3 regions of the Ferdinandcohnia sp. GQ5 genome follow, and region 3 is predicted to be linked to each of the others. Evidence: predicted binding sites of a transcription regulator. Region 3 holds the regulator's gene; each other region holds the start of a gene.

Region 1 (5,366 bases), on a different contig from region 3:
TTTCTATTGTCGTTACCTTTAAGACTGATTCATACATTTGTTGATACGCAGGATTCTCGGCCAACAATGCATCAAAATCCGGATTAATGACATTTGCAGTTTCCTTGGTTTCGGTTTCTACTGGCTGCTGCCCTTGATCTAAATTACTTGTCACATAGGACATAGATACGATGGAGAACAGCAGAATTGCCGCTGTTACAGGGACCCACATTTTGAGCCCTGAAAAATTTCTTCTTTTTGTTATCTGTTTTTCCTTTAGTGATTTTTTTAGCTCTTTTGCAAAAATTTGATTTGGTTCAAGGTCAGGACGATTTTTTAAAGGCTGTAACCATTTCTCATCATTTCGATTGTTCATTGAGTCCCCACCCCTCCTCGTGAACTCTAATTTGTTTTTTCATTTGTTGAATCGCTCTGTGGTAATCGACGCGTACTTTCCTTTCACTGCATCCCATGACTTCAGCGGTTTCTTTAACAGACAACTCTTTTAGTCCGCGAAAAATAATGATGGACCGATAGGTAGGCTTTAATTTTATGAGGGCTTCTTGTAATTCTTCCCAATCCTTCTTTTGGATGGCCTTCTTTTCAGGCGTAGCTTCTTCTGATTCCTTTTCGTAGATCCAATCTGGTAAGTATTGAATAAACTTTTGTTTTCGTTTAAGATCAATTGCCGTATGCTTTGCTATCGAGAAAATCCATGTTTTCAATCTTTCTGGATTTTGTAGACTGCCTAAGTTTTTCATAATTTTAATAAAAGTTTCTTGTGTGATATCTTCTGCTTCTTGACGGTTATTCGTATAAAAGAGTGCAAAATGATAAACATCCCGGTAATACGTATCATAAATAGTTTCTATATCGAACGACATATTCTCCAATGCCTCGCCCCCAATCAGTAATAAGTCGTTTCAACCCCGAATTTGTTTCAACTTACTTAAAATTTTTTATCCTCAACTACATTTCGTTATCTGTACCATATCTCCTGCTTTGAAATCGGCTCATATCCCAACAAAAAAAGCAGCAAGAGGAAGATTATATGCTCCTATCGCCGCTTACTTGTTAAGTTGATTGTAAAAATATGGTGGGACACGGGACCTGTCCCTATGTCCCAGGTGAGAGACCCTATGACCCTAGGATTTTTTCTGCATTTTTAACTCGTTGTTCGGTTGGGGGTTCGACTCCTTTTAGTTTGTATTCCAGACCTAGACTTTCCCATTTGTAGATACCGAGTTTGTGGTATGGGAGGACTTCAATTTTTTTCACATTTGTTAGTGTTTTTATAAACTCTGATAGTTTTGTAAGATCCTCATCATTATCGCTAATTGTTGGAACGAGTACATGTCGAACCCAAACTGGAACATTTTTATCTGATAGAAACTGAGCAAAATCCAGTATATGTTCATTGGATAGGCCCGTTAACTCCTTATGCTTTATCGGGTCGATTTCCTTAATATCTAGTAAAATTAAGTCAGTTAGTGGCAGTAATTCCTCTAATTTCTCCATAAAATGAGGAGCACGTGTAAAGCATCCGCCAGAACTATCAATCGTAGTGTGAATACCAAGCTTCTTGCATTCTTTAAACAACTCGATTAGAAAGTCAAGTTGAAGCAAAGGCTCACCACCACTTACGGTAACACCACCGCCCGATGCTTGGAAAAAAGGAAGATAGGTTTTGATATCATTGATAATCTCTGAAACACTCATCTCCTTCCCCATATTTAATTTCCAAGTATCAGGGTTATGACAAAACTGGCAACGGAGCAAACACCCCTGAGTGAAAATAACATAACGTAGTCCTGGTCCATCTACCGTTCCACAGGTTTCAATGGAATGAATGCGTCCGTTCATGCTGATCGTCCTCCTCTTTTCTTACATGGTTTCGTGAAATGTTCGGTTTATCACATCAATTTGTTGTTCTCTTGTTAGTTTGATAAAGTTCACGGCATAACCTGATACACGAATTGTTAATTGCGGATATAACTCCGGATGTTCCATTGCATCCATTAATGTTTCTCTGTCAAAGACGTTCACATTTAAATGGTGACCTTTTTTCATCATATATCCATCAAGTAAACCTGCTAGGTTACTAATTCTCGCTTCTTCCTCTCTTCCTAAAGCTCTCGGTACGATTGAGAAAGTATTTGAGATTCCATCTAACGCGTATTCATATGGAAGCTTCGCGACAGAACTCAATGAAGCAAGTGTACCCTTTGTGTCACGGCCGTGGAGTGGGTTAGCACCAGGTGCAAATGGTTCCCCAGCTTTACGGCCATCAGGTGTGTTTCCTGTCTTTTTCCCATACACGACATTAGATGTGATGGTTAAAATGGATTGTGTGTGAACAGAGTCGCGGTATGTTTTATGTTTTTTAATCTTATTCATAAAACGCTTCACAAGCTCAACTGCGATGTCGTCAACACGATCATCATTGTTTCCGTATTTCGGGAAGTCTCCTTCAGTCTCGTAATCTACTACAATTCCGTTTTCATCCCGAATGGTTTTAACCTTAGCATGTTTGATAGCACTTAGTGAATCAGCGACCACAGATAGCCCCGCGATTCCGCATGCCATTGTTCGTAAAATTTCACGGTCATGCAATGCCATTTCTAATCGTTCATAGCTGTATTTATCATGCATGTAGTGAATGATATTTAATGTATTTACATAAAGTCCTGCAAGCCATTCAAGCATGAGGTCATATTTTTCAAGAACTTCCTCATAGTCTAGATACTCTGAGGTAATTGGTGAGTATGTCGGACCAACTTGGATTTTCAGTTTTTCATCAATTCCACCATTGATTGCGTAGATTAAAGCTTTCGCTAGGTTCGCTCTTGCTCCGAAAAATTGCATTTGCTTTCCAATTGTCATCGCCGATACACAACACGCGATGCCATAGTCGTCCCCATACGTTTCTCGCATAATGTCGTCATTTTCATATTGAATGGAGCTTGTTTTGATAGACATTTTTGCGCAGTATTTCTTATAGTTTTCAGGTAACTTCACTGACCAAAGTACAGTTAGGTTTGGTTCAGGTGCTGGTCCAAGATTGTCTAGAGTATGCAAGAAACGGAATGAGTTTTTTGTAACCAATGGACGCCCATCAAGCGCAACACCTGCTAGAGATTCTGTCACCCAAGTAGGGTCACCACTAAATAGCTCATTGTAATCTGGTGTTCTTGCAAACTTAACGAGTCGCAGTTTCATGACAAAATGATCGACAATTTCCTGTGCTTCTTGCTCGGTTAGAGTGCCGTTTTTAATGTCTCTTTCAATATAGATATCTAGGAATGTGGACACACGTCCTAAACTCATCGCTGCCCCATTTTGTTCTTTTATCGCTGCTAAATACGCGAAGTATAGCCATTGAAATGCTTCCCTTGCATTTGTAGCCGGTTCTGAAATGTCATAGCCATAGGAGACAGCTAGCTCCTTTAATTCCTGTAGTGCACGAATTTGTTCAGAAAGTTCTTCTCTGTCACGAATGATGTCGTCAGTCATGGTTCCATTTCCAGTTTCAAGAAGGTCTTTCTTTTTTTCTTCAATGAGTCTATCGACACCATAAAGGGCTACCCTGCGATAATCACCAATGATTCTTCCACGACCATATGCATCAGGTAGTCCTGTTATAATACCCGCTTTTCTCGCAAGTCTCATTTCTGGTGTATAAGCATCAAATACACCTTGGTTATGCGTTTTTCGATAGTCAGTAAAAATCTTTACAATTTCCTGGTCTATTTCAAACCCATAGGATTTCGCAGAATCAACCGCCATTCTAATTCCACCAAACGGTTGAAGTGAGCGCTTAAAGGGTTTATCCGTTTGGAATCCAACCACTTTCTCCTTTTCCTGATCAAGGTAACCAGGACCATGTGAAGTAATCGTAGATACAATATTCGTATCCATATCAAGTACGCCGCCATTTTCCAGCTCTTGCTTTGTTAACTCCATTACCTGCTTCCATAGCGTATTTGTCGCTTCGGTCGGTCCCACTAAAAATTCATCGTCACCCTCATATGGTGTAAAGTTCTCTATTATGAAGTCACGTACATCAATGTCCTTTTGCCATTTTCCTTCTTTAAAACCATCCCATGCTTTCATCATCAATGACCTCCATCCAATAAAAGGTTGTTTACATATATGTTTGTTTTAAGACTTAGTTTGTTCACTACTGAACAAACTTTCTTACAAGTCAATCATACATCGGGACAAGTTTTATGTCATGTGAAATATTTCACAAATAAATAGAGTTACCATTTTAGCCATATTTTCATCAAAATTTGGTCAAAATTACTTGCTCGGAGCAAAACTAACCGGCTTGTGCACCATTAATTTCTTATGATTCGGTAGGTGGTGACACTACAATATGGCTGGATTAGCGTAACCCTCCTAATTTATGGATCTTGATGTTACTCCAATCCTGCTGGAGTACCACCAAACAACTAAAACAAATGGGACGGAGGGACAGGTCCCTTGTCCCTGTAAAAATGTGGTGGGACGCGGGACCTGTCCCTGTGACCCGGAGACTGGTAATACGTGCCAGTCTGTATTATGATAAAAATAAAAAAATTGGGGTGTGGGACTTACATGGCAAAACTAGTTATTACGCAAAACATAGAAGAATTACATTTGGATCAGATTAAAAAGATTGTTCCTGACTGGGAGATTGTTGCGGGACGAGATTCATCTGTTTGGTTAGATCATCTAAAAGATGCTGAGGTTATTGTTGGCTGGAAAAAAGAAATTGCGGAGCATTCCATTTTTGCTGACTCAAAGCTTCGCTGGTTACAAAGCTGGAGTGCTGGTGTCAATAGTATGCCACTTGAGGAAATGGAGCAGAAAAATATTGTTCTGACGAGCGCAAATGGAGTTCACGCCTATCCGATTTCAGAAACTATTTTTGCCTTAATGCTCGGGTTAACGAGAAAAATACATACATATGTCCGTAATCAACAAGAGAAAAAGTGGCATCATGCCGATATGAATCTGGAAATTCATGAAAAGACAATTGGGGTTATAGGTGTCGGTCATATTGGGAAGGAAACGACGAAGATTGCTAAGGCCTTTGGTATGAAGGTAATTGGGGTTCGCCACTCTGACCGGGAAGAGGAATTTGTAGATGAGATGTATACAACGGCCCAGCTGTCTGATGTTCTGCCTCATTGTGATTATGTCGTAGTAACTTTGCCATTGACTAATGAAACGCATCATTTGTTTGGGGCTGAAGAGTTTAAAAAAATGAAGTCTTCTGCATTTTTCATTAATATCGGACGCGGTGAAATTGTCGTTGAAGATGATTTAATTGAGGCACTACGCTCAGGAGAAATCGCTGGGGCAGGTTTGGATGTATTTACAAAAGAACCGCTTGAAGAAAA
Region 2 (5,366 bases), on a different contig from region 3:
AAACTGCAAAAACGAGTAGGGTATGTTTGCTTGGAAATGAAGAATCAATCTTTGAAGGAATTAAGATTCCAACACGACTTTTCAAAAAAGGTCGGGGTTTTGAAATAAATAACTTAAAGAAGAGATTTAGAATTAGTGCAATAAATGCAGAAATGACAGCATTATTCGTCATTTGTCTATATGGATACTTTTTAAACCACATCACAATCAAAATTAAGAAATATACATAACGAACCTTGTTTGAAACAAGTATCATGAATTGATCTATTAATGAAGAACGACCTGTCAATTGATGTATCGCCCGAAAGATTTTCACATCCATAAGGATCACCTCTGAGGTTTTATCCCTATTATTTGATCTTATCCTTGAATCATACACTCAAGGGTTTTTAATTATTTCCACATATATTGTTTGCTCTACTCCACACAATAAAGTGAGGAGGGAAGAGTTATGAACTATATGCAACTACTGTCATCCGTACTTAATAGCTTGAGTGGTAACAAATCACTGAAGATATTCAAACGAAAACGAAACAATAGAATGTGGATATGGATTTCTATATTAGGTGTAACTATACTTGGTTTATTTGGAGGTAGAAATAGCCGGATTAATCAAAAAGTTCAAAAGAGATTTCAGCAAGCCCAAAATTCGTTTCAAAATTCCTCTGAATTAAAACTGAATCCTTTTGAAGTAAACTACGATCTTGCAACGGAAATTGCAAAAGAAATAAATCCTGATTTTGAAATTCCAACTCAACCACAAAAAAATGAATGATAAATTCAAATGGCTGGATTAAATTGTCCCAGCCATTTTTCAATCTCTAATCTAATTATGTATTTGTTGTTGAACCTGTTGGATAATTTGTTGCGCTTTTTCTAGTTCACTTTGGGCAAAATGACATGCCTCTGATTCAGGACTACTCGAATTCACTTGTTTTAAATGATGATGTGCCGTATGGATAATATCTTGAGCTTCTTGTAATTTACTTTTAAAGTTCATCGCAGTTCCTCCCTTGATTAATATGGTCTCTTTTATCATGTGCAAGTATTTAGGTAATTACGCAACTCTTATTATCAATAGCGGCATAACAAGATACACATAGACTTTACAACATATACTCCAGCAACGCCCCATGATCCTAATACAAAAAGCCAATTTTCAAGAAAATTGGCTTTCTATAGTTATTTAATTTGGCTGTTTTCGCGGACTTTGTTGTTTTTTATATCGTTGACTTCCGCTTCAGGTGGACGCTTTCCGCGGGCGTGGCTTGAGCCTCCTCAACGAAATGTGGAGGCGGCTTGACAGAAACGAGAAAATTGGCCGACTAAAGCGCCACGTCCTGTGGCGGAGTCGGCACTAGCACTTCCTGTGCGTCGGAGACTCCGACAAAGAGGCGTATTTTGCCTCTGAAGGAGGAGTTGAAATTTCTCGAGTTTCTAGCCGCTGAAACTGGACTCGTAGCTACCGCTCCTGCGGGGTCTCAAGTCCCACGCTTTTCCCGCTGGACATTGAATTTGCTTCTTTGAAATAACCCACGCACGAATAAAATGTGAATACATTTTCGAGGAGTCGCCAGCTTACGCTCCAATCAACTAGTTTTGCCTTTATTATCAGAAAGCAACAATCTTTTAGAAAAGAGCCTTTAATTTAAATCTTAATATGCTAAACCGTAAAGGGCCTTAATATGAGATAAGTAACGAACATGACTAGCTTCTTTCATCAAGGATGCTGGAAGACCTTTTAAAGGAATATTGTTTCCACCAACAGAAGCTACGCCGTCTTTACGTCCGAGACTAGCAAGCGTTCCAGAATTGATTGGGTTAAATTCTTCGAGCTTTTGTCCTTTAAGGATAGCGAAAAGGTTATATCCACATGATTCACCCATTTGCCATGCATTTTGTGCAGTAGGCGCATATAATGGGCGACCCCCATCTGCTGGAAGTGCCACAGACGCATCACCAACCACAAATACTTCTGGATGTGATTTAGAGCGCAAATACTCGTCAATAACTGCTTTACCACGATCACATTCAAGGCCAGATTCTTGAACGATTGGAAGTGCAGCAACGCCGCCTGTCCAGATAAATGTGTTCGATTCAATTGTTGAACCGTCTTTTAGGGAAATTTTATTTCCTTCAACGCCTGTAACAGGTAAGCCAGTTAAGAAGTCAACGCCACGTTTAGCTAAACTTTCAGTAGCACGCTCGATTAAGTTATTAGGAAGTACTGGTAAGATTTTAGGGCCAGCTTCAATTAATTTGATGTCTAGGTCATTAAAGTCAACACCATATTTTCTAGCCACTTCAGGGAAGTGGTCTACGATTTCTCCAACTAGTTCAACACCAGTTAACCCACCACCACCGATTACAATTGTTGCATCTGCTGGATTTTTAGATTCCGCATAAGCTGCAATTTTGCTTTCAATGTGTTGGTAGATGCGGTTTGCATCTTCAACTGATTTTAATACAAAACTGTTTTCTTCAAGACCTGGGATACCAAAGAAACCAGTTTGGCTACCAAGAGCAACGACTAAGTTGTCGTAATCCAAAACAGAACCATCAGCAAGTTGGACTTCTTTTTCATCTACTGAGAAAGACGTTACTTCGCTGATTACCACGTTGACATCTTTATTTTTGAAAAGCTTTGTTAACGGGAAAGAGATTGCGCGTTCAGTTGTTGTACCACCCGCAAGACGGTGTAATTCTGTAATAAGTTGGTGAGTAGGGTATTTATTCACCACTGTAATTTGCGCTTCTTCTTTACTTGCATATTTACGTAATGTTAGAGCAGTTAATAAACCTCCGTAACCTGCACCTAAGATGACGATTTTTTTTGACATGATTTATCCTCCGTCCTTACTAAGTAATAAAAAGGGTACTGATTATTAATTAAGCTTTACGTTCAGCTTGAACTTCTAGAAATGCGCTTACAAAACGTAACATTTTTTGTGCTTCTGGATCTTTCAATAATTTTAATACACCAAATAGCCCGATCACTTCATTTGAAGCTTCAGCACGGTCTTTTGCTTCAATAGCAGTAGCAGCAATTGATTTAACTGAGCCAATAACAGGTTCAGAAATTTCTTTGATTGCACTGACTGTATCATTTTTTAGAACATCGTCAGTAGCCACTAATTGAGCTAAATCATATGTTTTTGTTAAGAGATTTACAGCCTCTGTTAACTTTGGTAGTTGCTCGACTAAAGTAGTGAGCGATTCTTGCACTTCAGGTTTTAATAATTGATCAAGTAATTCTTTTTCTGTGCCTGTAGCCTCTTTTTCTTGAATCAATACTTCTGACATTTTCAATTCTCCTTCATCGTTGAATTTTCACTAAGTATTACCTGGTTTTAATATACTGATATCGAGAAAATGTTCACATATTCACATTTAAAAGGGGAAGACATTAACTGATTTATACCAAATTCATGTGTATTCTAATATCCTAGTTATCTAGTAAAAGAAACAATTCATATGAAATCTAAACCTTGTTGGTAAAGTGCATCTATTATGTATTTCGCCTTAAAACGTTAGATGATGTGACATTCCTGTGACTTTTTAATCATAACGCAATTTTCGCAATTCGTAAAATGTGTTTCATTCATACATCGCATTCATTTTATCTATGGTATCTGGTAATTCCGCTAAAAATATATCAGAAAAACAACATAAAAATGATTTTTTCTAAGAAAAACGCCTGTCCCTAATGGATTAATACATTAGGGATAGGCACTCAAGTCAATTTTTCTTAAATTTGCTTCCGAAATTCTTCTTACGGATTTTAGACATCATATCATCTACTTTTTGTTGTTGTGAGATTGTTTCATTCTCATTTAGTGTTATGGAAATGATTTTTCCATTTTCGATGCTAATGTCAAAGTAGGATCCTGCTGATGATTCTTTAGGTAATTGATTGAAAGGAATGATGAATTCCTTATTGATTTCTTCTACTATAATAACTGCATGTCGATTTTCTTCGATTCGATCCAAATAGCCTTTCATGTTATCCTCCTACACAAGCTAGATTTTGTGCTTTTATATCTTCCATTCTTGACGGACCAATTCCTTTTATGCGTGATAACTCATCAATGGATGTAAAAGGCCGTAGGTTGATCAGTTCCTTTGCACGTGCTGGCCCTAAATGAATGATTTCTTGTAACTGTTCAAAACTAGCTGTGTTTATATTCATACATTTATCACCGGGCTCTTGTTTATCCTTTTTTGTTGGTTCTGGCTTTGATAAAGGTACACGTCCAGAAGTAGGGGGAGTAATCTTACCGTCCTTTTTGGTCAACACCTCATAGTTTTTGCCATCCGTTTTAACAATAATCGTCCCGTGTACATCCGTTCCATAAAGTCTAATATTGGACCCTAGAATTAGATCGACCACTTCTTTGTGTGGGTGCCCATAGCTGTTATCTTTTCCAGCGCTGTAGATTGCAATGTCTGGACTCACTTCTTTTAGAAAAGCAGGGTGAGTAGAAGTGTTTGAACCGTGATGACCCAGATGAAGGATAGCAGCGTCTACATCAATACTACCATTTATCATCCGTAATTCATCATTTCGACTTGCATCACCTGTAAAAACAAAAGAAACCTCTCCGTACGTGAGCTTTAGCGAAATAGATTCTTCATTGTCATTTTCTGAAACAGAGATCGGATATAAAATATCAATTTGGAGTGGGCCAACTTTAAATTCATCGCCTCGTCTTGGCTCATAATAATCAACCTCGTTTTGATCGATCGCTTGAAGTAACCTCTGAAACGTTTGGGATGTACTCGTATTTCCGGACATCCATACTTCTCCTACACTAAACGTACTGATAACTTTATCGAGTTGACCAATATGATCTGCATCTGGATGTGTACCAATTGCGATATCAATTTCGGAAATGTTTTGGGAATGTAAGTAATGTATGACATCGTCTCTGTTCCAATTCCCTGCATCAATCAAGATAGTATATTCTTCACCCTTATCCGTATATTGTAGTAAGGTTGAATCAGCTTGACCAACATCCATATAATGAACGGTAAGTTCAGATAATGAATGAATTGCCTTTTCTTGCTTTTCGGTAGGGGATGGGGTATCCTCATCACGATTAATTTCCGTTTCCTCAGTCGTTTTTGTGATGTTCTCAATATTGTTATTAGGTTGATTTTCCTCCTGTGAACATCCACCGATTATCAAAAGTGTAGCGAAGAAATAGATTGCAAAAAAAGTTTGTTTAAATGGATACATAGTTTGTCCCTCTTTTGGTGAAATTTTAAACAATTTACTATTTGTTATGATTTCATTTAAAGCCGATTGTATCAAAAAATGATAAGAAGTGCGCTACTTAACTAACATAAAAAAATGCCAAGACCAA
Region 3 (5,366 bases):
CATTAGCTCCATTCTTTCAAGTTGCTTTCGTCTACTTTGGGCACGCTTGGTGGTTGAAGCTCGAACTAGGTTTTTTGCGATGAAATCCTTTAGCTTTTCCACTTCTTCTTGTTGTTTTTCATATTTTTTCAACTCAAGTTCGTAGTTTTCAGCCTTGAGTTTTAAATAGTTGCTATAGTTACCGACATATCTGGTGCTTGTGTGTCTTGAAATTTCATAAACTTGGTTGACCACTTTATCAAGGAAGTATCGGTCATGGGATACGATTAATAGTGCTCCAGGATATCCTTGTAGATATTGTTCTAGCCACGTAAGTGTGTTGATATCAAGGTGGTTAGTTGGCTCGTCCAAGATTAACAGATCAGGCTTGGTTAGTAATAGTTTACAAAGGGCAAGGCGTGTCTTCTGACCGCCGCTTAAGCTGGATATTTTGGTTTGGTAGTCTTCTTCTGTAAAATTAAAACCATGTAGAATGGATCGAATATCAGCTTCGTATTGATAGCCTCCCTTTTCCTTAAAATCAACCTGTAGCTGATCATATTCTTCAAGTAATTTTTGGTAATCATCCGGATTTTCAAAGAGGGATGGGTCTCCCATTTTAACCTCTAAGTCTCTAAGGTCTTTTTCAAGCTTTTGTAAGGAGGCAAAAACAGTTAGCATTTCCTCCCAGATGGTCAAACTCGATTCAAGTCCTGTATTCTGAGCGAGGTAATCAATGGTAACACTTTTCGGTTTGATAATTTCACCGCCATCATGAGACATATGGCCAGCAATAATTTTTAAAAGTGTTGATTTTCCAGCACCGTTTCGTCCAACGATGGCAATACGGTCACGAGTTTGTACTTCTAACTTTATATTCGATAATATAAGATCAGCAGCAAAATACTTTTTGAGCTGATTTACTTGTAGTAAAATCATGTTATTTCACCTCTTGTTTCTATCATCAGTGTATCTTATATTGTCTAATTAGAGCAACTGCAATGATATTGTTCACAGATGTATCAAAGACAGATGTGTTAAAATAGTGTATAGTTTATGGGAGGGTTTGTTTATGTCATCATTTACCCATTTTAATGAGCAAGGTCGTGCCAAGATGGTCGACATTACGGAAAAAGCAGATACTGTCCGTACAGCAATTGCAAAATCAAGTATTACTGTAAATAAAATCATTTATGAGCAAATAATAAATAATGAGGTTAGTAAGGGTGATGTCCTTGCTGTTTCTCAGGTTGCCGGGATTATGGCAGCCAAAAAGACGTCAGAGTTAATTCCGATGTGTCATCCATTGGCATTAAAGGGCGTTGATATACGTTTTAGCTGGACAATCCAAGATGAATATATTTTAAATATCACGGTTTCAGTTAAAACAAAGGGCAGTACAGGTGTCGAAATGGAAGCACTTACTGCTGCATCTGTTTGTGCGCTAACTGTCTATGATATGTGTAAAGCGGTTGATAAAGGAATGGTCATTGGACCAACTTATTTGGCTGAAAAAACAGGTGGAAAGAACGGAGATTTTATAAGGGAGCTATAGTTAGTTCCAAGTTAGTGGAGGAATTAAGGTGAATCTTGAACAATCAAAAATACCACAAGCAACTGCCAAAAGGCTGCCACTTTACTATCGATTTTTGAAAAATTTGCATGCCTCAGGAAAACAGAGGGTTTCATCTGCAGAACTAAGTGATGCGGTTAAGGTTGATTCCGCAACAATTAGGAGAGATTTTTCTTATTTCGGAGCATTGGGAAAAAAAGGGTATGGTTATAATGTCAATTATTTATTATCCTTTTTTAGTAAGACCTTAGATCAAGACGAGTTAACGAAGGTTACTTTAATCGGTGTAGGGAATTTAGGTACAGCATTTTTACATTATAATTTTTCAAAAAATAATAATACAAAAATTGAGCTTGCGTTTGATGTGGATTATAATAAGGTAGGTAGTAGTATTGGTGGAGTAAAGGTACACCATCTTGATGACCTGGAAAAAGAATTGCCTGATGATGTAACGGTGGCTATTCTAACGGTGCCGGTTGGGGCAGCTCAGTCGATTACAGACCGCTTGGTTAATAAAGGGATCAAGGGTATTCTTAATTTTACCCCAGCACGAATCAATGTGCCTGAACATATTCGGGTTCACCATATTGATTTGGCCGTAGAACTACAAGCCCTTGTATATTTCTTAAAGCATTATTCAAATGATTCAAATGATTCAAGTGAAGAATAATAATAGATCTTATAATTGTAGGGAGGTGACTTACAGTGGGAAGTCTTGGATTCGGTAGTATTTTATTGATTGTATTTGCAGCGTTATTAATCTTTGGACCGAAGAAGTTGCCTCAACTAGGAAAAGCAGCGGGTAATACATTGCGTGAGTTTAAAAACGCAACAAAAGGTTTAGCAGACGATGACGATGATGATGTTAAGAAGAATGAAACTCAAGATGTGAAGTAATGATAGGATGAGTCACATGAATGAAAAAGAAATGTCCGTCTATGATCATATTGGAGAGTTACGAAAACGACTGATCTACGTAGTCGTTTTCTTCTTCATTGTTGCATTAGGAAGCTTTTTTCTCGCAGAGCCAGTTATTCTCTATTTGCAAAATGCAGAGGAAGCAAAAGAGCTGACAATGAATGCTTTTCGTATGACAGATCCAATTAAAATCTATATGCAATTTGCTTTTATCATTGCCCTTGTTATCTCATCTCCTTTTCTCCTTTATCAACTTTGGGCCTTCATCAGTCCTGGCTTATATGAAAAGGAAAGAAAGGTAACCTTGAGTTATATTCCGCTTTCGGTAATCCTTTTTCTAATAGGAGTTTCTTTCTCCTACTTTATTTTGTTCCCGTTTGTAGTGAACTTTATGACAAGGTTAGCGGTACGCCTTGATATAAATCAGGTGATTGGAATTAACGAATATTTTCAATTCCTGTTGCAATTGACTTTACCGTTTGGCTTTTTGTTTCAACTGCCGGTTATTGTGATGTTTTTAACAAGATTGGGAATAGTAACACCGATGTTTCTATCTAAAATACGAAAGTTCGCGTATTTTATTCTATTAGTCATCGGAGGTTTAATCACACCTCCTGAAATAATCTCGCATTTAATGGTTACAGTACCGTTATTCGGATTATATGAAATCAGTATTCTTGTATCAAAAAGTGCCTACAGGAAGGCACTAAAAGCAGAAATGGAAGCGGCAAATTCGATAGAGTAGGGAAGTCTATAAAAAAAATAACCTCCGTTGTGAGGTTATTTTTTTGTTTTTGAGATCTTTTTTATTTTACTGTGAAGGACAAACATTCGGATAGCCACACCAAAGTCGAATGTTGCGACAAGTGCTAGAAGGATGGTAGAGAAGTTCCAAACGGTCTCTGTTGCACTATTAATCGCAATATAGGTAAACAGAATCCCCATTAGCGTGTAAATGATGCCCATTACAAAAGGTGAAGTTCTTCGCATAAATTAAAAGCCTCCAATAAATGTCTGTTGCAGCTTCTCGGCTTGCTTCATGATCCTTTCTATATCATCTGCAAAAATCGTTTGAACCACTACAACAAAAGTATTCATTGCAACATGTGCAAAGATTGGAACGATAATCCGTTTTGTCCGTACATAAAGGAAGGCAAAGGTAAAGCCCATCGCTGTATAAATCAGAATATGCGTAAAGTCCATATGCACTACTGCAAAGATTAACGAACTAATCAGGGCAGAAATGAAAAAGTTAAATTTTTTATATAAGGAACCAAAAATAATTTGGCGAAAGATAATTTCCTCAAGGATTGGCCCAATAATGGAAACTACGATTATAAGCAGTGGTAGAGATTTTACCAAGGCCATAATTTCTTGGGTGTTCTCAGAACCAGCCTCAATACCAAGCAAATGAATCTCAATATTAGCTGCAATAACCTGAGCAGTCATTGCCATGAATATACCTGCTATTGCCCATCCAATCGCTTCTCCTTTTGAAGAACGATGAAGATTTTGATGTCTTTCATTAATATCTTGTCTTAATAAAAATAAAACAATCGGAAGTGCCGCCACAAAACTAATAACAGTCCAAAGGGCAATAATCGTATTCGGGTCAACATCATCTCCGATGCCTAAAAGCAATAGAAGCGGGATACCTAAAATTCCAGAGAACTGCATGATAATGTAAGTTAAAATGACATACCAATAACGAGCTTTCATGAAAATCTCCTTTAGTAGTTGGAATAAATATCAAGTTTTTATACTTTTGTCCACTTTTTGTATTGTATCATATATTCGCTTATATCCATTAGTATTATGCAAATTCAAATTTTCATTGAAGAAAGTAATTTGTTGGTTTATTTTTCCTGCATATAACATAGGATAGATAGGTGGGCCAAGTTTCGCATGATAAAATTGAACTTTTTTGTAAATTTCTATCTCAAATGACTTGCAAAATAAGTAGAGATTATTTAATATAATAATTGTGTTAGCACTCAGATGAGTTGAGTGCTAATAAGAAGACGAAACTAATTATCTATATTATTTGAGGAGGTTGTTTCACTTGTTAAAGCCATTAGGTGATCGCGTTGTTATTGAACTAGTTGAATCAGAGGAAAAAACTGCAAGCGGAATCGTATTACCAGATTCTGCAAAGGAAAAGCCTCAAGAAGGTAAAGTAGTTGCTGTAGGTACAGGTCGTGTATTAGACAGCGGTGAAAGAGTAGCTTTAGAGGTTGCGGTTGGTGATCGCATTATCTTCTCAAAATATGCTGGTACTGAAGTGAAATATGAAGGTACTGAATACTTAGTATTACGCGAAAGCGACATTTTAGCTGTAATCGGTTAATAGAAAAACAGCATTTTATATCATAGATTCTTAATTTTTTGAGGAGGGCTTAAGAATGGCAAAAGAAATTAAATTTAGTGAAGACGCTCGTCGCGCTATGCTTCGTGGTGTTGATGCTTTAGCAAACGCTGTAAAAGTAACATTAGGACCAAAAGGACGTAACGTTGTTCTTGAGAAAAAATTCGGTTCACCTCTTATCACAAATGACGGTGTAACAATTGCTAAAGAAATCGAATTAGAAGATGCATTCGAAAACATGGGTGCAAAACTAGTTGCTGAAGTTGCTAGTAAAACAAACGATGTAGCTGGTGACGGTACTACTACTGCAACAGTTCTTGCTCAAGCAATGATTCGTGAAGGCTTAAAGAACGTTACTGCTGGTGCAAACCCAATGGTAGTTCGTAGAGGCATTGAAAAAGCTGTAACAACAGCTGTTGAAGAATTAAAAGCTATTTCTAAACCAATTGAAGGTAAAGAGTCTATCGCACAAGTTGCTGCTATTTCTTCAGATGACAAAGAAGTTGGTCAATTAATCGCTGAAGCAATGGA

What was found. Region 3 encodes Rex, which represses fermentation and respiration genes when NADH is low (regulators of the CRP and FNR family bind a similar motif). Its sites were predicted from a motif close to TTGTGAAATATTTCACAA; they were not measured.
Region 1: pflB (formate C-acetyltransferase) is a predicted target of Rex. The motif match lies at 4,214-4,231, and genes of this name have one in related genera.
Region 2: AC6CHV_RS02045 (DUF1641 domain-containing protein) is a predicted target of Rex. The motif match lies at 3,365-3,382, and genes of this name have one in related genera.

The regions. Positions count from the first base shown of each region.
Region 1 is NZ_JCAXEW010000034.1:11,181-16,546, reverse strand. Features, by position in the region: gene AC6CHV_RS25605 (hypothetical protein) at 1-355, opposite strand, end outside; gene AC6CHV_RS25600 (RNA polymerase sigma factor) at 339-863, opposite strand; gene pflA (pyruvate formate-lyase-activating protein) at 1,117-1,842, opposite strand; gene pflB (formate C-acetyltransferase) at 1,864-4,092, opposite strand; gene AC6CHV_RS25585 (D-2-hydroxyacid dehydrogenase) at 4,579-5,366, shown strand, end outside.
Region 2 is NZ_JCAXEW010000002.1:4-5,369, reverse strand. Features, by position in the region: gene AC6CHV_RS02065 (undecaprenyl-diphosphatase) at 1-322, opposite strand, end outside; gene AC6CHV_RS02060 (hypothetical protein) at 452-775, shown strand; gene AC6CHV_RS02055 (hypothetical protein) at 827-1,000, opposite strand; gene AC6CHV_RS02050 (NAD(P)/FAD-dependent oxidoreductase) at 1,656-2,840, opposite strand; gene AC6CHV_RS02045 (DUF1641 domain-containing protein) at 2,890-3,303, opposite strand; gene AC6CHV_RS02040 (DUF3006 family protein) at 3,739-4,002, opposite strand; gene AC6CHV_RS02035 (MBL fold metallo-hydrolase) at 4,004-5,239, opposite strand.
Region 3 is NZ_JCAXEW010000032.1:6,338-11,703, forward strand. Features, by position in the region: gene AC6CHV_RS25230 (ABC-F family ATP-binding cassette domain-containing protein) at 1-918, opposite strand, end outside; gene moaC (cyclic pyranopterin monophosphate synthase MoaC) at 1,052-1,534, shown strand; gene AC6CHV_RS25240 (redox-sensing transcriptional repressor Rex) at 1,563-2,222, shown strand; gene AC6CHV_RS25245 (twin-arginine translocase TatA/TatE family subunit) at 2,258-2,449, shown strand; gene tatC (twin-arginine translocase subunit TatC) at 2,466-3,215, shown strand; gene AC6CHV_RS25255 (YdiK family protein) at 3,251-3,460, opposite strand; gene AC6CHV_RS25260 (CPBP family intramembrane glutamic endopeptidase) at 3,464-4,189, opposite strand; gene groES (co-chaperone GroES) at 4,533-4,817, shown strand; gene groL (chaperonin GroEL) at 4,873-5,366, shown strand, end outside.